DNA from 3 places in the Mesorhizobium sp. f-mel genome. Region 3 is predicted to be linked to each of the others. Evidence: predicted binding sites of a transcription regulator. Region 3 holds the regulator's gene; each other region holds the start of a gene.

Region 1 (7,013 bases), on a different contig from region 3:
GCCACAGGCGCGCTCATCGTTAATTCGCCCATTTCGTTCCCCGTCCGAACGTCGTTTGGACCCAATATATCGGGAGTTCGTTGAGAAACCGGCAAACCGCGTGGTTAGCGAAGACTTGTCGGTAAGGTGTCGCTGGCAGGTGACAAGGTGTCGCCCGCAGGCTATGGATGGCGAGTCGAGGGCTCAAATTGAGTCCTACCTGTTTGCGGGAGAGAGCAGCGAGAGCTGCCGCCGAAGGGGAAATCGCCCGAAATCTCTCAGGCAAAAGAACCGTAGACGGGAAAGACACTCTGGAAAGTCGGGGCTTGCCCCCGCGCCGAAGGTGTAAGCGCTGCCGACAGAGTTACGGGGCGCGAGTCTCTCAGGCTTCAGACAGAGGGGCACGGACTGGTCGCCACTCGCGGCCGATTGCGTGCGACTCTGGAGACGACATGACGGGCGACGACACCAAACACCTTCCCCTCGAAGACCTGCACGCGGCCGCCGGTGCGCGCTTTGGCGCGTTCGCCGGCTGGTCGATGCCGCTGACCTATCCGGCCGGCGTGATGAAGGAGCACCTTCATACCCGCGAGCATGCCGGCCTGTTCGACATCTCGCACATGAAGCTGTTCGAGATCAGTGGCTCGGGCGCTGAAGCACTGCTCAATCGTGCCTGCCCGTTCGACGCCGGCGCGCTTGAAGTTTCCCAGTCCAAATACACGTTCTTTCTCAATGAAGCCGCCGGCATCCTCGACGATCTGATCGTCACCAGGCTCGGCCAGGCACGCTTCATGGTCGTCGCCAATGCCGGCAATGCCGAAGCCGACGAAAAGCACCTTCGTGGGCTTGCCCTGGATGTTGAGGCAAAGGGGGATTTTGATGCCAAGATCGATGCACTCGACCGCGTCTTCCTGGCGGTCCAGGGGCCTGAAGCCTGGGCCGCCCTGTCCCGCGCCGGCATCGAGACCGGCTCGCTGCTGTTCATGCACGGCTTTGAGCCCCGCGAAAACTGGTTCATGAGCCGGTCGGGCTATACCGGTGAAGACGGTTTCGAGATCGGCCTGCCGGAAGCGGATGCGCGAAATCTCGTCGCCAAGCTGCTCGAGGACGAGCGCGTGATGTGGGTTGGGTTGGCCGCCCGGGACAGCCTGCGGCTCGAAGCGGGGCTGTGCCTGCACGGGCTGGACATCACGCCTGAGATCGACCCGACCAGCGCCGGGCTGATGTGGGCGATCCCAAAGGAGGTTCGCGCCTCTGGCGCTTTCATCGGCGCCGACGCATTGCGTTCAATCCTGGAGCGCGGCCCGGCGCAGAAACGCGTTGGACTGAAGCCGGAAGGCCGCCAGCCGGTGCGCACCGGCGCTGCCCTTTTCGACACCGACGGCAATCCCGCCGGCCACGTCACCTCCGGCGGCTTCGGCCCCTCGGCCGCCCATCCGGTCGCCATGGGTTACGTGCAGACGTCGCTGGCCAAACCTGGCGCAAAACTCTTCGCCGACGTTCGCGGGACCAAAATCCCGGTCGATATCAGTCCCCTGCCCTTCACGCCCCATCGCTACCGCAAAGGATGAACTTCATGGCAAAAACCTATTTCACCGAAGATCACGAATGGCTCCGCGTCGAAGGCGGTATCGCCACCGTCGGCATCACCGACTACGCGCAGGAGCAACTCGGCGATCTCGTCTTCGTCGAATTGCCGGAGCTTGGGAAAAAGCTGGCCAAGGGCGATACGGCCGTCGTGGTCGAATCCGTCAAGGCGGCATCGGACGTCTATGCACCGGTCGACGGCGAGATCACCGAGGCCAACACTTCGCTCTCGTCGGACCCGTCTTTGGTCAATTCGGCGGCGACCAGCGACGGCTGGTTGTGGAAGATGAGGCTGGCCGATGAAAGCCAACTCGAAGGTCTCCTGGATGAGACCGCCTACAAAGCCCATATTGGTTGAAAGCAGGACCAGGAAGATGACCGCAGCACCCTACGCCTTCTCGGCCCGCCATATTGGCCCCGGCCTCAATGACGTCAGAGCCATGCTGGCGACGATCGGCGTTCCCTCAGTCGAGACGCTGATCAGCCAGGCTGTGCCGAGATCGATCCGGCTCGACCGGCCGCTGGCTTTGCCGGCCCCGGCGAGCGAAGCGGAGGCGCTGGCCGAGCTTTCGGCGACGATGGCCAAAAATACCGTGTTGAAGAGCTTTATCGGTGCCGGTTACCACGGCGTCCACGTGCCGCCGGTCATCCAGCGCAATCTGTTCGAGAACCCGGCCTGGTATACGGCTTACACTCCCTACCAGGCTGAGATCAGCCAAGGCCGGCTCGAAATGCTATTCAATTTCCAGACCTTGGTCACTGAGCTGACCGGCCTGCCGGTGGCGTCGGCCTCGCTGCTCGACGAGGCGACGGCGGTGGCCGAGGCGGTCGGCATTGCGTTGCGCCATCATCGCGACAAGCGGACCAAGGTGGCGCTTGCCGGCACGCCGCACCCGCAGACGCTCGACGTCGTGCGCACCCGCGCCGAGCCCCTCGGCATCGAGGTCGACGGCGACACGATCGACGACAACACCGCCGCTCTGCTGGTCTCCTGGCCTGATACGTTTGGCGTCTATGGCGACCACAAGGCGGTAATCGAGAAGGCCCGCGCCACCGGCACGCTGGTCGTTTTCATTGCCGATCCGCTCGGCCTGACGCTGACCGACGCGCCGGCTACGCTTGGCGCCGACATCGCCGTCGGCCCGATGCAGCGCTTTGGCGTGCCAATGGGCTTTGGCGGGCCGCACGCCGCCTATTGCGCTGTTTCCGACAGGCTGACGCGGTTGATGCCCGGCCGTCTTGTCGGCCAGTCCACTGACAGCAAGGGCCGCCCGGGCTATCGTCTCGCCTTGCAGACGCGCGAACAGCACATCCGCCGCGACAAGGCGACCTCCAACATCTGCACCGCGCAGGCGCTGCTCGCCAACATGGCGACGGCCTATGCGATCTGGCATGGCCCTGCCGGGCTGCAGGCGATTGCCGGCCGAATCCATTCATTGGCCAACCGGCTGGCGACCGGTCTCACCGCGTCAGGAATTTCGGTGCTTGGCGCAAGCCGCTTCGACACGGTGACGGTGGGAGTGAAAGGCAGAGCCGGCGCGATCGCCGCCGCTGCTGAAAAGACCGGCCGATTGCTGCGCGTCATCGACGCCGACCACATCGGCATCAGCTTCGACGAGACCTCGACCGATGCCGATCTGGACGCCATTGCAGCACTGTTCGGCGCCAAGGCAGGCGCTGCTGGCACCAGCACCACTCCGGGCAAGCCACGCGGTAAGGCGTTTCTCAGCCAGCCGGTCTTCCACGAAAACCACTCGGAAACGGAGATGATGCGCTTCTTGCGCCGGCTGGCCGACAAGGACCTGGCGCTCGACCGCGCCATGATCCCGCTCGGCTCCTGCACGATGAAGCTCAACGCCGCCGCCGAGATGATGCCGGTGAGCTGGCCAAGCGTCGCCAATCTGCATCCATTCGCGCCGGCCGGGCATTCGGCAGGCTATCGCGCGATGGTCGGCGAACTGGAAGGCTGGCTGTCGGAGATCACTGGCTTCGATGCGGTCAGCCTGCAGCCCAATGCCGGCAGCCAGGGCGAGTATGCCGGGCTGCTCGCCATTCGCGGCTATCACCGCTCGCGCGGCGAAGGCCACCGCACCGTCTGCCTGATCCCGTCATCCGCGCATGGCACCAATCCGGCGAGTGCGGCGATGGCCGGCATGAGCGTCGTCGTCGTGCGCTGCACCGAGGATGGCAATATCGATATGGACGATATGAGTGCCAAAGCCAATGAGCATTCCAAGAATCTCGCCGCGCTTATGTTCACCTATCCTTCGACGCATGGCGTATACGAGGAAGGCGCGCGCCACCTCTGCGCCCTCATTCACGAGCATGGCGCCCAGGTCTATTTCGACGGCGCCAACCTCAACGCCTTGGTCGGCCTCGCTCGCCCCGGCGACATCGGCGCCGATGTCTGCCACATGAACCTGCACAAGACCTTCTGCATCCCGCATGGCGGCGGCGGTCCCGGCGTCGGCCCGATCGGCGTCAAGGCGCATCTGAGACCTTATCTGCCCGGCCACGTCACCGAAGGCTCGGGCCATGCCGTGTCGGCCGCACCGTTCGGCAGCGCTTCGATCCTGCCGATCACCTGGATGTATATCCGCATGATGGGCGCTTCCGGCCTCAAGCAGGCGACCGAGACGGCGATCGTTTCCGCCAACTACGTGGCGACGCGGCTCGCGCCGCACTTCCCGCTCCTCTACAAGGGCAGGCACGATCGCATCGCCCATGAGTGCATCCTCGACACCCGCGTGCTGAAGGAGAGCTCCGGCATCAGCGTCGACGATATCGCCAAGCGGCTGATCGATTATGGTTTCCATGCGCCGACCATGTCGTTTCCGGTGGCCGGCACGCTAATGGTCGAGCCGACCGAGTCCGAGCCCAAGAGCGAACTCGATCGCTTCTGCGAGGCGATGATCGCGATATCGGGCGAGGCAGCCAAGGTGGCGAAAGGCGAATGGCCCTTGGCTGACAATCCGCTGGTCAATGCGCCGCATACCGCGGCCGAGGCGCTGGCCGGCCAGTGGACCCATCCCTATTCGCGCCTGGAGGCGGCCTATCCCGCCGGTGATGCCGACACATCAGCCAAATACTGGCCGCCGGTGTCGCGCATCGACAATGTCGCCGGCGACCGCAACCTTGTCTGCTCCTGCCCGCCGCTGTCGGAATATCTAGGGGCGGCGGAATAGAACCAGCCGATTGCGACGCAGACTGCCCCCTCATTTCCCGCGCACACGCAATGAGGGTGGCTGATGCGCCCTGAAGGCCGGAGTTTCGACCCATTTCCGCCGCTTGGTTGCCGGATGGTTTTGCAGTAAAAGCCCTATCCTCGAACGTAACAGGAACCTCCGTCGCCTGCCCGCAAAAAGCGTGGCAGTATCGGATGGTGATTCGCAGCATCGCAATCCAGGACCAGCATGGACGACAACAACGATCTTTTCGGCACTATGGACAAGCAGTCGCAACCGGTTCGCGCCACCGCTCGCCCGGCCGACCCGCTGGTGCAGGCGGCGAAGCGCCCGGCATCCCGCGACGGCAGCGAGAGCTACAGCGCCGCCGACATCGAGGTTCTGGAAGGGCTGGAGCCGGTGCGGCGGCGGCCCGGAATGTATATCGGCGGCACCGACGACAAGGCTATGCACCATTTGTTCGCCGAGGTCATCGACAATTCGATGGACGAGGCGGTCGCCGGCCACGCGACCTTCATCGATGTCGAGCTTTCGGCCGATGGATATCTGGCGGTGACCGACAATGGCCGCGGCATTCCGGTCGATCCGCATCCGAAATTCAAGAAGCCGGCGCTCGAAGTCATCATGACGACGCTGCATTCGGGCGGCAAGTTCGACAGCAAGGTTTACGAAACCTCGGGCGGCCTGCACGGCGTCGGCGTCTCCGTCGTCAACGCACTGTCGGACCATCTCGAGGTCGAGGTCGCGCGCGGGCGCCAGCTCTATCGCCAGCGTTTTTCGCGCGGCGTTCCGGTGACCGGCCTGGAGCAACTCGGCGAGGTGCATAACAGGCGCGGCACCAGGATACGCTTCCATCCCGACGAGCAGATCTTCGGCAAGGGTGCGGCATTCGAGCCGGCGCGGCTCTACCGCATGACGCGCTCGAAGGCCTATCTGTTCGGCGGCGTCGAGATCCGCTGGACCTGCGATCCGTCGCTGATCAGGGAGAAGGACACGACGCCGGCTAAGGCCGAGTTCCATTTTCCCGGTGGCCTCAAGGACTATCTGAAAGCCTCGCTCGGCGACGAATTCCAGGTCACCCGCGAAATTTTTGCCGGTAAAAGCGACAGGCAAGGCGGCCACGGTTCGCTCGAATGGGCGGTGACCTGGTTCGGCGGCGACGGGTTCCTCAATTCCTACTGCAACACCATTCCGACCGGCGAAGGCGGCACGCACGAGGCCGGCTTCCGCAATGTCTTGACGCGCGGCTTGCGTGCCTATGCCGATCTGGTCGGCAACAAGCGTGCTTCGATCGTCACGTCGGAAGACGTCATGATCTCAGCGGCAGGCATGCTGTCGGTGTTCATCCGCGAGCCGGAATTCGTCGGTCAGACCAAGGACAGGCTGGCCACGATCGAAGCGATCAGGATCGTCGAGACCGCCATCCGCGACCCCTTCGATCACTGGCTGGCCGATAATCCGCAGGAAGCTTCGAAGCTGCTCGAATGGGTGATCGCGCGTGCCGACGAGCGGGTGCGCCGGCGCCAGGAAAAGGAAGTCTCGCGCAAGAGCGCGGTGCGCAAGCTGCGGCTGCCCGGCAAGCTCGCCGACTGCACGCAGAATGCCGCGGCCGGCGCAGAACTCTTCATCGTCGAGGGCGATTCGGCCGGCGGCTCGGCGAAACAGGCGCGCGACCGCGCCAGCCAGGCGGTGCTGCCGCTGCGCGGCAAAATCCTCAACGTCGCCAGCGCCGGCAACGACAAACTTGCCGGCAACCAGCAGATTTCCGACCTGATCCAGGCGCTTGGCTGTGGCACACGCTCGAAGTACCGCGATCAGGATCTGCGCTACGACCGGGTCATCATCATGACAGATGCCGACGTCGACGGCGCCCATATCGCTTCGTTGCTGATCACCTTCTTCTATCAGGAGATGCCGAGCCTGGTCCGCGGCGGCCATCTCTATCTGGCGGTGCCACCGCTCTACTCGATCCGGCAAGGCGGCAAGGTCGCCTATGCCCGCGACGATGCGCACAAGGACGAACTTCTGCGCACCGAGTTCACCGGGCGCGGCAAGGTCGAAATCGGCCGCTTCAAAGGGTTGGGCGAAATGATGGCCGCCCAGCTCAAGGAAACCACCATGGACCCGAGAAAGCGCACGCTGCTCAGGGTCGATGTTATCGAGGCCGAGGCGGCGACCAAGGATGCGGTCGACGCGCTGATGGGCACCAAGCCGGAAGCCCGCTTCCGCTTCATCCAGGAACGTGCGGAGTTTGCCGAGACG
Region 2 (7,013 bases), on a different contig from region 3:
CGAGGCTGACAGCCTCACCGCGTGGACCAGATCAGGACGCGGCATCGGCGCATAACATCCAGACCGGCTCGGCGTGTCACTGGAACTCGATCGGATCGACGGTGCCTTTCGGACAGCCGGCATTGTTCGTCGGCACCGATGCCAGCAACAGCTCACTGAGCGAAGGGTTTGGACCGATCGGGCCGGCCAGGCCGAGCGTCAGTTCGCCGATCAGCCGCCTGCCGCTCGAATGGTCGTTCAGACAGGAGACGCGAACCCGCTCGCCCGCGCCGGGACCGAAAGCACTATCGAAGGCGCTGCGGATCTGGTCGGAGGTCAGATCCCGGCCAACGTTTTGTGTGAAAAGATCACGCACCGGTGAAGCATTCACCGCGCGCGTCAGGTTCAGCGCATCGGAAAAATACTCCTGCTGGCTCTTGCCGTAACAGGTGCCATGCTTGATCCACTCATGCCTGTCGAGATCAGATGCGGTGCCTGGCATCACCTGATCGAGCTCCGACCGCGTGTTCGGCTCGAGCTCGACCGGCGGCAGGTCCCGCCAGTGCGCCGGATTGTCGTTCGCCCTGTCGGCCGCTGCCACCTCGCAATAGAAATTTCCGTTCGGCTGCGGCCACAGCCCATGCAAGGTGAAATGCCTCGCTTCGAAACCGGCCGCGGTCTGCGCCTTGCATTCGGTCTTGCTGGGCTTGGTTTCGCAAAACGCCGGCTGCCAGCTCAGCGCGAGGACATATCCGGGCCTTCCCGAGATCGGCGCAGCGGACTTCTCCCGGTCGACCGGCGCGGGTGCTGCCGGTTCCGTGGATGCGCTGCCACCCGAAACATGGCCGCAGTCGATCCTCACCCAGCGGCGCTCCGGATCGGCCCCCGGCACGCGGATCAGATAGTGCGTGGGAGCATGCCTGTTGCCGGCCAGAAGCTCGTAGCTCTGTCCCGCATCAGTCGCGATATTGCCGGGATTCTTGCCGTTCTTGATGGCCTGTGTCGCTGGACAGGTGGCGTCGGCCACGAAGGAGCCGCTCATCTTCACCTCGGCCCGAGCAGCACCCGTTAGCAACGCGGCGACAAGCGCGAATTCGAAAACCAGACCTGTCCGCGTATGCATGAAAGTACCCCGGGGAAAAATGCTGCGGCAACAGACTGCCGCCCTCTCTTGGTATCAAATTCTCCATGTCAGAATTGCGATACCGCGTTGCGACGCAAGAACAGCACTGCGGAAAACAAGGCCAACGGATTGACGCAAAACCGGCGTCGGCGCACACAAACGTCCGCAGGCGTGAAAGACGCGTTGGAGACGAAGCGACAATGTCATTCAGCCAGCAGCGCGTGCTCCGATCGCCGACCGGCGCCGAGCTCAACCTTTATGTGAAACGTGCCGAGGGCCGCCCGCGCGCGGTCGTCCAAATTAATCACGGGCTGGCCGAACACGCCGCGCGCTATGTCCGCTTCGCTACCTTTCTGGGTGAGCGCGGCTTCCATATCTACGCCCATGATCATCGCGGCCATGGCGCAACCAAGGCGCCCGATGCCCCACTCGGCAGGTTCGCTCAAAAACACGGCGGCGCCAAGGTCGTCGCCGATGTCGCGGCTGTGCACGACCTGATCGCCGGCGACCACCCCGGCCTGCCCGTCATCGTCTTCGGCCATTCCATGGGCGGCCTCGTCGCGCTGAATTTCATGCTTCACCATTCGAGCCGCCTGCACGCGGCCGCCATCTGGAACGCTAATTTTTCCGCCGGGCTCGCCAGCCGTGCCGCGCAAATCATCCTGGCTTGGGAAAAATTCCGGCTCGGCTCCGACATGCCGTCGCGTATGCTGCCGCGACTGACCTTCCAAGCCTGGGGCAAAGCCGTCCCCGATCACCGCACGCCGTTCGACTGGCTGTCGCGCGACGCAGCCGAAGTCGACAAGTATATCGCCGATCCGCTATGCGGTTGGGATGCCTCCGTGTCGATGTGGCGCGACCTGTTCGGGTTCGTCTTCGACGGTGCCGACGACACTAATTTTTCCGGTGTCCGCAAGGCCCTGCCGATCTGCCTGGTCGGCGGCGAAAAGGACCCCGCCACCGACGGCGGCAGGGCGGTCAGCCATCTCGCTGGCCGCCTGCACAGGATGGGTTTTTCGAATCTCGTTTCAAAGGTTTACGCCGAGACCCGCCACGAAAGTCTGAACGAGGTGAATCGAGATAAAATCATGGACGATTTCGCCGCATGGGCCGACAGCGTGCTGAAACAACCATGATCGACATCGACAAGATCGAGTTTGGCCCATTGCAAGAACCGTGACAGCATCACGCGGGATTGATACAGGCTGCGTTTCCGATCAATCACGGTGATCCATGACTGAGCCTCCGCTGAAAGGTGTCCGCGTAATCGAACTCGCCCGCATACTGGCCGGACCGTGGGCGGGGCAGCTGCTTGCCGATCTCGGCGCCGACGTCATCAAGGTCGAGAGCCCGGATGGCGGCGACGACACCCGCAAATGGGGTCCGCCCTTCGTCATGAGCCATGACGGCGAAAACCTCTCGGCCGCCTACTATCATTCCTGCAATCGCGGCAAGCGCTCCATCGCCATCGATTTCTCGACGCCCGAGGGCGCCGAGACAGTGCGCCGGCTGGTCGCCGCATCGGACGTTCTGATCGAAAACTTCAAGGTCGGCGGCCTGAAGAAATACGCCCTCGACTATGAGAGCCTCAGGGAAATAAACCCGCGGCTGATCTATTGCTCGATCACCGGCTTCGGCCAGGACGGGCCCTATGCGCCGCGCGCCGGCTATGACTTCATCATCCAGGGCATGGCCGGCATGATGTCGATCACCGGCGAGGCCGGCCGCGAGCCGCAAAAGGCCGGTGTCGCCGTCTCCGACATTTTCACCGGCTTGTATTCGGTGATTGCCATCCAGGCCGCACTTCGCCATGCCGAGACGACCGGCGAAGGCCAGCATATCGACATGGCGCTCTACGACACCCAGATCTCGGCGCTCGGCAACCAGAACCTCAATTATCTGGTCTCCGGAAAATCGCCGGTGCAGATGGGCAACGCGCATATGAACATTGCGCCTTACGAAGTGGTGCCGGTGAAGGACGGCCATATCATCCTGGCGATCGGCAATGACGGCCAGTTCGCTAAATTCTGCGCGGCCATCGGCTTGGACGATCTGCCATCGAACCCCGATTTCGCCACCAATCCCGCCCGGGTCGCCAACCGGGCGAAGCTGCGCGAGCATATAATCGAGGCGCTGAAAACCTTCGATCGCGATCCGCTGCTGGCTAAACTGGAGGCGGCAAGTGTGCCTGCCAGCCCGATCAACACGATCGGGCAGATGTTCGCCGACCCGCAGACCATCGCGCGCGGCATGCGGCTCGACCTCGACGACGGCCACGGCAATCTCTTGCCCTCGGTGCGCGCGCCGATGGTCATGTCGGGCACGCCGCTGGTCTATGAGCGGCCCTCGCCGCGTCTCGGCGAACACACCGAAGAAATCCTTGCCGAACTGGAGAGGTCAGGAAAATGAAGAGCGGCGGACAACTGATCGTCGATGCGCTTGAAGCCAACGGCACCGACCGCATCTATTGCGTGCCCGGGGAATCCTATCTTGCGGTGCTCGACGCGTTGCACGATTCAACGATCCGCACCATCGTCTGCCGCCAGGAAGGCGGTGCTGCAATGATGGCCGACTGCCATGGCCGCCTGACCGGCAAGCCCGGCATCTGCTTCGTCACCCGCGGACCCGGCGCCACCAACGCCTCGGCCGGCATCCACATCGCCATGCAGGATTCGGTTCCCGTCATCCTGTTCATCGGCCAGGTCGCCAGCCATGCCAAGGGGCGCGAGGCTTTTCAAGAGGTCGACTATGTCAGGTTCTTCGGCGATATCGCCAAATGGGTGGTCGAGATCGACGATGCCTCGCGCATTCCCGAATTCGTCACGCGCGCCTTCGCGGTGGCGACGTCCGGCCGCCCCGGCCCGGTCGTCATCTCGCTGCCGGAAGACATGCTGACCAGCCTTGCCGAGGCGCCAGAAGCCCTGCCCCACACGCCGGTCGAAACGCGGCCGGGCGAGGCCGAGCTCGATGCTCTCGAAAAGCTCCTCAATAAGGCGCAGCGCCCTTTCGTTATCCTAGGCGGCACGCGCTGGGATGCGGAGGCCGTCGCGCGGATGCGGACGATCGCCGAAGCCTGGTCGCTGCCGGTCGGCTGCTCCTTCCGCCGCCAGATGCTGTTCGATCATCTCCACCCGAACTATGCCGGCGATGTGGGCATTGGCATCAACCCGAAGCTGGCCACCGCGATCAAGCAGGCCGACGCCGTGCTGCTGATCGGCGGCCGCATGGGCGAGATGCCGTCCTCCGACTACACGCTGCTCAAGAGCCCCTACCCCGACCAGACGCTGGTCCATGTCCACGCCGATGCCGGCGAGCTCGGCCGTGTCTATCGGCCGACGCTGGCGATCAACGCCTCGCCTTCCGCGTTCGTCGAAGCCTTCGCCGGGCGCAAGCCAGCCGCCACGCCGGTCTGGGCGGATGAAACACCGAAGCTGCACGCCGCCTATCTCGACTGGTCGACACCGCCCGAAAGTGGTCCTGGCACCGTCCAGATGGGACCGATCATGAACTATCTCGAAAAAATGCTGCCCGACGATGCGATCCTCACCAACGGCGCCGGCAACTACGCCACCTGGGTGCACCGTTTCCACCGTTCCCGGCGCTTTGCCACGCAGGCCGCCCCCACCTCCGGCTCGATGGGCTACGGCACGCCGGCAGCGGTCGCAGCCAAGGAATTGTTCCCCGAGCGCGATGTGATAGCCTTTGCCGGCGACGGCTGCTTCCTGATGAACGGGCAGGAGTTCGCCACCGCCGTGCAATACGATCTGCCGATCATCGTCGTCATCGTCAACAACGGCATCTACGGCACCATCCGCATGCATCAGGAGCGCGAGTATCCGGGCCGCGTCGTCGCCACCGATCTGCGGAATCCCGACTTTGCGGCTTTGGCCCGCGCCTATGGCGGCCATGGCGAAACGGTCGAGAAGACGGCCGATTTCGCGCCGGCCTTCGAACGCGCGCGCGCCAGCGGCAAGCCGTCGATTGTCGAGATCAGGCTCGACCCCGAGGCCATCACGCCAACCCGCACGATGACCCAGATAAGAGACAGGTCGTGATTCGATAGGAAGGGCTGCCCTTTCCGTTGGCGCAAGACTTGGCTACATCGTCGCCGCCTTCTCGATCTGTCCGCGGATCTCGCCGTCCTCGTGGGCCGCCGTATGGATGTTGATGTAGTATTTGCCGGCCATCAGGTCGGCAGCCTGCGCGTCGGTCAGAATCGCCGCCCCCTTGAACGGGCTTTTCGGAGCGCCCTTGAACGGGACGGCGACGCCGGCATTTTCACCCTTTGCCGCCGGACCGTGAATATGTCCGGCCGTCGCCGGGCCGCTGAGACCTGAATACGTCACGTTCCAGGTGAGCTGTTTCGTGGCGGTGTCGAAGACGAGAGCGGCGGTGCCCTTGCCCTCCGTAGTGATGGGCGGATTCTGCTGAGCGCCATCGAGCGTCGCCTTCATCTTCATCATGTCGGCCAAGGCCGGTGAAGCGCATAGGACGGAAGCCGAAACGGCCAGCGCCGAAAGCTTCGGCGAGAAGGATTGTATGCGCATGGGAATCTCCGTTGTGGCGGTGACATCCGCTGAAGCTGGATGCACTGGAACAACGGTTGTGGCGAGCGGATGTTTCCACCGGTAACGGCTATTTTACATCCCAGCAAAAAGGGGCGGTCGCCCGCCCCTTTCCGAATTGCAGGCTGCAGAGGCCAGGTTGATCGCCTCTACCCGACCGCCCTATTGATGGCCCTGCCCTACTTGATCGCCTTGTCGGTGATGGCGGTCGTGTAGGCGCCGGTCGGCTCCTTGGTGATGATCTTCTGGTCGAGCAGCGCCTTGGCGGTGCGCGCGTAGGTCGCCGGGTCGAGCTTGCCGTCGGCATTGTCGATCAGCTTGGCGACTTCGCCCATCATGCGCTTTTGGTGGTTCTCGTCCTGGCCGCCATTGTCCATGACGATGCCGGCCGCCTCGTCGGAATTGTCGACGGCGTATTTCCAGCCCTTCATCGAGGCGCGCACGAAACGCACCATCTTGTCCTCGAAGGCCGGATCCTTGAGCTTGTCCTCCAGGGCATAGAGCCCGTCCTCAAGCAGGTCGTTGCCCATAGCGGAGTAGTTGAACACGATCAGCTCTTCCGGCTTGTAGCCGGCATCGATGAGCTGCCAATATTCGTTGTAGGTCATGACCGAAATGCAATCCGCCTGCTTCTGGATCAGCGGCTGCACGTCGAAACTCTGCTTCAGCACGGTGACGCCGTCCGGGCCGCCGTCGGTCTTCAGGCCGAGTTTGTTCATCCAGGCGTAGAACGGATATTCGTTGCCGAAGAACCAGACGCCGAGCGTATGGCCCTTGAAGTCGGCTTCGGTCTTGACCGGGCCGTCCTTCGGGCAGACCAGCTGCATGCCGGCCTTCTTGAACGGTTGGGCGATATTGACCAGCGGCACACCCTTTTCGCGGGCGGCGAGCGCGCCGCCCATCCAGTCAACGATGACGTCGGCGCCGCCGCCGGCGATCACCTGCTCCGGCGCGATATCGGGGCCGCCCGGCTTGATCTCGACGTCGAGGCCCTCGGCCTCGTAGAACCCCTTGTCCTTGGCGACGTAGTAGCCGGCGAACTGGGCCTGCGTGACCCATTTCAGCTGCAGCGTCACCTTGTCCGCGGCCATCGCCTGGAACGCGGCAAGCGACATCGCGCCGGCCAGCATCGAAATAACAAGTCTTTTCATGCTTTTACCCTCTGAAGTTAAGTGTTCACCCTTAGGATCAGGACCTTCAATGCGCTCCTGATTCCAAACCCGCCACCGCTCTATCCACCACGGACGGAGGGATGCCAAAACGTAACGGCTCTCTCGAAAAGAGCGACCACGCCATAAAAGACCGAACCCGCAAGTGCTGCAACTGCGATTTCGGCCCAGACCATA
Region 3 (7,013 bases):
AACATTGCCGACCATATCAGGGACAGCATTGGTGGCGCCGAGGGGGAGATTGCCGCCGCACTGATCATCGGCGTGCGTGCCGGCATTCCCGAAGAGATAAACGAATCGATGCGGCGCACCGGCATCTACCACATCATCTCGATTTCCGGCCTGCACATGGCGCTTGTCGCCGGCACGATCATGGGATTGCTGCGCGGCGCCTTTGCGCTGTTTCCCGATTTTTCGTCACGCCGGCCGGTCAAGAAATATGCGGCTGCTGCCGCATTCCTTTCCATCGCTGCCTATCTCATTTTTTCCGGTATCGTGGTCGCGGCTGAACGCAGCTTCATCATGCTGGCGGTAATGCTTGTCGCCGTGCTGTTCGACCGAGCGGCACTTACCATGCGCAATCTGACGATTTCTGCCATCGCCGTCATCGTCGTGTCGCCGCACGAGGTGGTCGGCCCAAGCTTCCAGATGTCCTTCGCCGCGACTGCTGCTCTCGTGGGCGCCTATGCCGGCTGGTCCGACTATCGTGCCGACAGGGCCACGGCGCCGCCACAGCGACGGTCGCCGGTCGCCTTCGTCACGCGAAAACTCGCCGCTGGGACTGGTACCATCGCAATGACCTCCATCATTGCCGGCAGCGCCACCGCGCTCTTCGCCATCTGGCACTTCCAGCGCGTATCGCCGCTTAGCCTGTTCGCCAATCTGGCGGTCATGCCAATCGTCACGGTCGTCATGTTTCTGGCCGTCCTCAGCGCTCTGGCAATGCCTTTCGGCTTCGACGGACCTTTCCTCTACATGATGGGCAAGGGACTGACGGCCATGATCGCAATATCGGGATGGATTTCCGAGCGGTCGCCGGTCGATGCAGTCGGGCTGATCTCGTTGCAGTCGGTTCTGCTGGTGACGGTCGCCCTGGTCATCGCTACGATGGCGACGACATGGTTGCGGCTTGCGGCACTTCCCTTTGCGCTCGCCGGCCTGCTGACGATTTCCGACACGCGCGCCCCCGATGTGCTGATTTCGGAAGATGCGCATCTGGTGGCGCTGCCGATCGGCGGCGGCGAACTTGCCGTCAACCGGGTGCGTTCGAACGAATTCACCACCGACAACTGGAAACATGCGCTGGTTTCAGCGACCATTGTCGAGCCGGAGACATTCGAAAAAGGAGACGTGCGGTTCGACATCGCCGACCCGGCCGACCTGCCGCCTGGAGCGCCCTTCTACTGCACTGCCGGCCTGTGCCTCGCCCGGCACCCGTCCGGCGCGATCATCGCACTCGCCGACGACCGCAAAACCGCACGGCCAGCCTGTGCCTTTGCGGATTTGATCGTCATCGACGATGCCACAGCCTATTATAATCCCTGCCGCAATCCGCTGGTTCTCGTCGTCACCAAACGGCAGCTCGCTCGCATGGGCAGTGCCGCCGTCTTCTTCGATCCGCTATCAGCGACGACGCGCGCAGAAATCCGTTTTGCCGTCAGACAGCCATATAGGCCTTGGCACGAGCAGCGGAGATTTTCGCGCGAGGCGAGGGGCTTGCCGCCATACCGCAGGGCCGAGAAACCCAAGAAGCCTGCCGCTCAGTAACGCCGGATCAGTCCGACGAGCTTGCCTTGCACCTTGACCCGGTCCGGCCCGAAGATGCGCGTCTCATAGGCCGGATTGGCGGCTTCCAGTGCGATCGAGGCGCCCTTGCGGCGGAACCGCTTCAGCGTCGCTTCCTCCTCGTCGACCAAGGCGACGATGATCTCGCCAGGCTGGGCGGTGTCGGCGTTGCGGATGATGACCGTGTCGCCATCGAAAATGCCGGCCTCGATCATCGAATCACCCTTGACCTCCAGCGCGTAGTGCGTGCCGCCGGTGATCATGTCCGGTGGTACCGAGATCGAATGCGTCTGGTGCTGGATGGCCTCGATCGGCACACCCGCAGCGATGCGGCCCATCACCGGTATGGAGATGGTGGCAACGACGTCGTCGTCATTGCCGGCCGCGGGCAGGCGCGAAGGCGCCGGTTTGATCTGTCGTCCGAGGCTGCCCTGCCCAAGGCTGCCCTGAATGACGCTTGGCGAGAATTTGCGAGCCGAATTGAGGCCGGGCGCGATCGAATCGGGCAGGCGCAGCACCTCCAGCGCGCGGGCCCGGTTGGGCAGGCGGCGAATGAAACCGCGCTCCTCCAGCGCCGTGATCAGCCGATGGATCCCCGACTTCGAGGCGAGGTCGAGCGCTTCCTTCATCTCGTCGAACGAGGGCGGAATGCCGCTTTCCTTCAGCCGCTCGTGGATGAACATCAGCAGTTCATGTTGTTTGCGTGTCAGCATCGCGACCCCCAACAGAATCAGAAAAACAAACCCAGAACAAACACTATCTGTTCCAGTTGTGTTCCGCAACCGTTTAAAGTTTAATGAATGTGTTGACGTTTTGTTCAGCGTAGCATCAGCACGCTGCACGCGGCGCCCGTCGCGGCTGGGGGAGCGAATGGCTCGCGCACGATCAGCCCGTTGGCGTCGGCCAGCATTTTGAGCATCGAGGAATCCTGGACGCCGAACGGGGTCGCCAGTGGCGTGCCGGCTTCTTCCTTCACCACCGCGCGTACATAGTCCTGCCTGAGATCGTTGGCCGGCATGGCGGCGCCGAGCCGCGCCTGACGCATGTCCTGCCGGAAGGCGCGGCCGCCGAGCCGCGCAAGCAGCGGCTTCAGAAAGAGCTGCGTGCAGACCAGGCTCGCCACCGGATTGCCAGGCAGGCCGATGCAGCGGATGTCGCCCAGCCGCCCGAACATCAACGGCTTGCCGGGCCGCATGGCGATTTTCCAGAAATCGAGCGTCATGCCTTCACCGGTCAGCACGTCATGGACCAGGTCATGGTCGCCGACCGAGGCGCCGCCCAGCGTGACAATGACGTCGGCGCCTGCGTCGACCGCTTGTTTTACCAGCGTGGCGATCGCCTCCTTGCGGTCGGGGGCGATGCCGAGATCGAGCGCGCTGGCGCCGACCGAGCGGGCCGCGGCGGCGACGCCATAGGCAATGGACGAGATGATCTGGTCGGGGCCAAGGTCGCTGCCCGGCGGCAGCAATTCGTCGCCGGTGGCGATGATGGCGATCAGCGGCCGTTTCACCACGCTGACCTGCGGGTGGTTGGCCGACGCCGCCAGCGACAATGCCGCCGAATCAAGCGGGCGGCCTTTCTCCAGCAGGACGTCGCCCTTGGAGAAATCGAGCCCGAAGCGGCGGATGTTGCGGCCTTCAACCGTGGACGCGGTCACTTCGACGCTGCCGCCGCCGAGATCCCTGGCATTCTCCTGGATGACGATGGTGTCGGCGCCTGCAGGAAGCGGCGCGCCGGTGAAGATGCGCACGGCCTGCGCCGGGCCGACTGTTCCGGCAAAGCCGCGTCCGGCCGGCGCCATGCCGATCACCGAAAGTCTTGCGGGCACGGACGCGACGTCCTCGGCCCGCACGGCATAGCCGTCCATGGCGGACGCGTTGAATGGCGGCTGGGTGCGGAGCGCCAGAAGCGGCTCCGCCAGCACGCGGTCGGCGGCGTCCATCAGGGCGACGCATTCAGCCTGCAAGGGCGCAGCATCCTCAAGCAGGCGCTCGAGCGCCTCGGCGACCGGAAGCAGTGCCATTATTGGCCTGCCCCCTTGGCGTCCGCCTTGTAGTCGCCGGATTTGCCGCCGGTCTTTTCCACCAGCCTGATGCCCGAGATCACCATGGCGCGGTCGACCGCCTTGGCCATGTCATAGATGGTCAGGCAGGCGACCGAGACGGCGGTCAGCGCTTCCATCTCGACGCCGGTCTTACCTGTGACGCGGGCCAGCGCCGTGACCTTCAGGCCTGGCAGCGTCGCGTCCGGTTCGATGTCAACGGATACCTTGGTCAACAGCAGCGGATGGCAGAGCGGGATCAGCTCATGGGTCCTCTTGGCCGCCATGATGCCGGCGATGCGCGCCGTGCCCAGCACGTCGCCCTTCTTGGCATCGCCGTCGAGAATCATCTTCAGCGTTTCGGGCCGCATCGCGACAAGACCTTCGGCGATTGCCGTGCGCGTCGTCTCCGCCTTGTCGCCGACATCGACCATATTGGCTTCGCCTTTCGCGCCAAGATGGGTGAGGGCGGCCGTCAAGTCAGTCAGCCTTAGAGCGACGTGCGTCCGTTTGGACGCGCAAAGTACGCTCTAGCACTTTGAATCTATGCATCGTGCTCTCCGAATATCGATTCCGATTTTCGGGCCGATGCATGAGCCGGCGCCTTGCCCGTCAAAAGCAGGCGCGTTGCAGTGGCCACATTCTGTTGCCGCATCAGGCTCTCGCCGACGAGGAATGTACCGATGTCGCTCCGTTCCAGCCTGCGGCAGTCTTCGTGCGAGAAAATACCGCTCTCGCTGACCAGCAGGCGGTCTGCCGGCACCATCTTCGCGAGCCGCTCCGAGGTCTCGATGCTGGTTTCGAAGGTCCGGAGATTGCGGTTGTTGATGCCGATCAGCCGCGATGACAGTTTCAGCGCGCGTTCCGTCTCGGCCTCGTCATGCACTTCGACCAGTGCGTCCATGCCGAGTTCGAACGCCGTCGTTTCGAGTTCGCTGGCCACGGCGTCATCGACGCTCGCCATGATGATCAGGATGGCATCCGCGCCCCACGCACGGGCTTCGAACACCTGATAGGGCTCGAACAGAAAATCCTTGCGCAAAGCGGGCAATGTCACGGCGTTGCGCGCATCGGTGAGGAATTCAGGCGCGCCCTGGAAGGACGGCGCGTCGGTCAGCACGGAAAGGCAGGCAGCACCACCTTTCGCATAGGCCCTGGCCAGTGCCGGCGGATCGAAATCGGCGCGGATCAGGCCCTTGGACGGGCTCGCCTTCTTGATCTCGGCGATCAGCGCGAAGCTGCCGGATTTGCGCTTGGCTTCAAGAGCCGAGAGAAAGCCGCGCGCTGCGTCGGTGTCCTTCGCCCGCGCCTTGATCTCGGCAAGCGGCACGCGCGCCTTCGCCGCAGCGATCTCGTCGCGCTTGTAGGCTTCGATCTTGCGCAGGATATCAGACACGGCTCTATCCGTTCGAAATCTCGACCAGCCGGTCGAGCACTTTCAGCGACCGGCCGCTGTCGATGGCTTGCGCTGCCGTCGCCATGCCGTCGGCAAGCGTCGTCGCCTTGCCCGCCACCACCAGTCCGGCGCCGGCGTTCATCAGCACTGTATCACGAAAGGCGCCGGCAGCGCCGCCCAGCATATCGCGCAGCGCCTGGGCGTTGTAGGCGGCGTCGCCGCCGCGCAACTCGTCCTTGGTGTGCCGCTTCAGCCCGACCGCTTCCGGGGTCAGTGAAAAGCTGCGGATCTCGCCGCCGACCAGTTCGGCCACTTGGGTCTCACCGGTGGTGGTGATCTCGTCATAGCCGTCGCCATGGGCGACCCAGGCGTGGTCGGCGCCCAGTGCCTTCAGCGTCTCGGCCACCGGCATGATCCATTCAGGCAAGAAGACGCCGACCATCTGCCGGCTCACACTGGCCGGATTGGAGAGCGGGCCAAGCAGGTTGAAGATGGTGCGGGTGCCGAGCTCGACGCGGATCGGGCCGACATGCTTCATCGCCGGATGATGCGCCGGCGCGAACATGAAGCCGACGCCTGTGTCGTGGATACAGCGGCCGATCGTTTCCGGCGGGATATCGATCTTGACGCCGAGCGCGGTCAGCACGTCGGCGGCGCCGGTCTGCGAGGATAGTCCGCGATTGCCGTGCTTGGCCACCGGCACGCCGCAGGCGGCGATGACGAAGGCGGATGCGGTCGATATGTTGACGCTGTGCGAATTGTCGCCGCCGGTGCCGACGATGTCGATCGCGCCAGCGGGCGCGTCGACGCGCAGCATCTTGGCGCGCATGGTGGCGACGGCGCCGGAAATCTCGCTCACCGTCTCGCCGCGCACGCGCAGCGCCATCAGGAAGCCGCCGATCTGGCCGGGCGTAGCGTCGCCCGACATGATGATGTCGAAGGCCTCGCGCGCCTCCTCGAAGGAAAGGGAGTTGCCGGTGGCGACCTTGGCGATATGGGTCTTGAGCGCGCTCATCTGGTCAGGGCTTGGGCAACGGCGGTCTGGTCGATGCGAACGTCGTACTGCGTCTGAAGCTGCGCCACCAGCTGGTCGAGCAGGTCGTCGGACATGCCGGCGGTGAACGATTTCTGCGCGTCGTCCGGCACCGAGCTGGCGTCGGCTCCGGCAGGTTCGAAGACTTCGGCGATCTTGAACAGGATCTGTCCGTCGCCGGTGGGCGAGGGGATCAATCCGGTCCCGCCTTCGCCTTCGCCGAACATCGCAGCCGCCCCTTCCTTGCCGAAATCGACGTCGTCCGCCTCGCGCTTGACGCCGCGCTTGGTCTGCTTCTCAAGCTTGAGCTCGCTCGCGATCACGTCGAGCGTGGCGCCGGCCTTGAGACGCTTTTCGAGCTCGTCCGCTTTTGCGGTGAGCCGCTTGGTCGTTTCCGCCGCTGTCCAGTCGGCTACCACCTTCTGTCGGACTTCATCCAGCGTGCGGTCGCGGGCCGGCGTGATCGACTCCACCTCGTAGAACACGAAGCCGTTGTCGGCGGTGGTGAGGTCGGGATTCTCGGTGCCCGGTTCGGCGTCGAACACCGCCTTGATGAGTTCCGGCGATTCCGGCAGGTCCTTGACGATGGTGCCGTCCGGCCTCAGGCCGGTGCGATCGATCGCGTCGATGGTGACGACCTTCAGCTTCAGTTTTTCGGCCGCTTGCTTGAGCGTGCTGCCCGAAGCGCGGATATCTTCGTAATTGTCGTGCACATCCAACAGAATGCGGCTTGCCTCGCCCAGCGCCAGATCCCTGCGGATATCTGCGGACACTTCGGCCAGCGGCTTCACCACTTCGGGCTTGATGTCGGTGACGCGCAGCAGCACCGGACCGAAGGCGCCCTGAACGACCGGACTTACTTCGTTGACATTAAGCGCAAACGCCGCACCCGCCACTGCCTTGTCGGCGATCTTGTCCTTGGACAGCGTGCCGAGCAGCGTGTCGGCTTG

The links. The regulator LexA, encoded in region 3, represses DNA repair genes until DNA is damaged. The targets are predictions, from matches to a motif close to TGTTCNNNNTGTGTTCNG.
Region 1: a site for LexA is predicted at 4,892-4,909, ahead of parE (DNA topoisomerase IV subunit B). Genes of this name have one in related genera too.
Region 2: a site for LexA is predicted at 1,212-1,229, ahead of ACWUKX_RS05975 (ribonuclease T2 family protein). Genes of this name have one in related genera too.

Annotation. Positions count from the first base shown of each region.
Region 1 is NZ_JBSPTO010000025.1:36,437-43,449, forward strand. It holds gene ACWUKX_RS24195 (hypothetical protein) at 1-32, opposite strand, end outside; glycine riboswitch at 197-283, shown strand; gene gcvT (glycine cleavage system aminomethyltransferase GcvT) at 432-1,550, shown strand; gene gcvH (glycine cleavage system protein GcvH) at 1,556-1,924, shown strand; gene gcvP (aminomethyl-transferring glycine dehydrogenase) at 1,941-4,751, shown strand; gene parE (DNA topoisomerase IV subunit B) at 4,980-7,013, shown strand, end outside.
Region 2 is NZ_JBSPTO010000002.1:393,025-400,037, forward strand. It holds gene ACWUKX_RS05970 (diguanylate cyclase) at 1-55, shown strand, start outside; gene ACWUKX_RS05975 (ribonuclease T2 family protein) at 77-1,102, opposite strand; gene ACWUKX_RS05980 (alpha/beta fold hydrolase) at 1,303-2,238, shown strand; gene ACWUKX_RS05985 (CaiB/BaiF CoA transferase family protein) at 2,336-3,511, shown strand; gene ACWUKX_RS05990 (thiamine pyrophosphate-binding protein) at 3,508-5,157, shown strand; gene ACWUKX_RS05995 (CHRD domain-containing protein) at 5,200-5,649, opposite strand; gene ACWUKX_RS06000 (ABC transporter substrate-binding protein) at 5,847-6,818, opposite strand; gene ACWUKX_RS06005 (ABC transporter permease) at 6,899-7,013, opposite strand, start outside.
Region 3 is NZ_JBSPTO010000022.1:73,298-80,310, forward strand. It holds gene ACWUKX_RS23040 (ComEC/Rec2 family competence protein) at 1-1,575, shown strand, start outside; gene lexA (transcriptional repressor LexA) at 1,569-2,306, opposite strand; gene ACWUKX_RS23050 (molybdopterin molybdotransferase MoeA) at 2,411-3,616, opposite strand; gene moaC (cyclic pyranopterin monophosphate synthase MoaC) at 3,616-4,113, opposite strand; gene trpC (indole-3-glycerol phosphate synthase TrpC) at 4,179-5,030, opposite strand; gene trpD (anthranilate phosphoribosyltransferase) at 5,035-6,045, opposite strand; gene ACWUKX_RS23070 (SurA N-terminal domain-containing protein) at 6,042-7,013, opposite strand, start outside.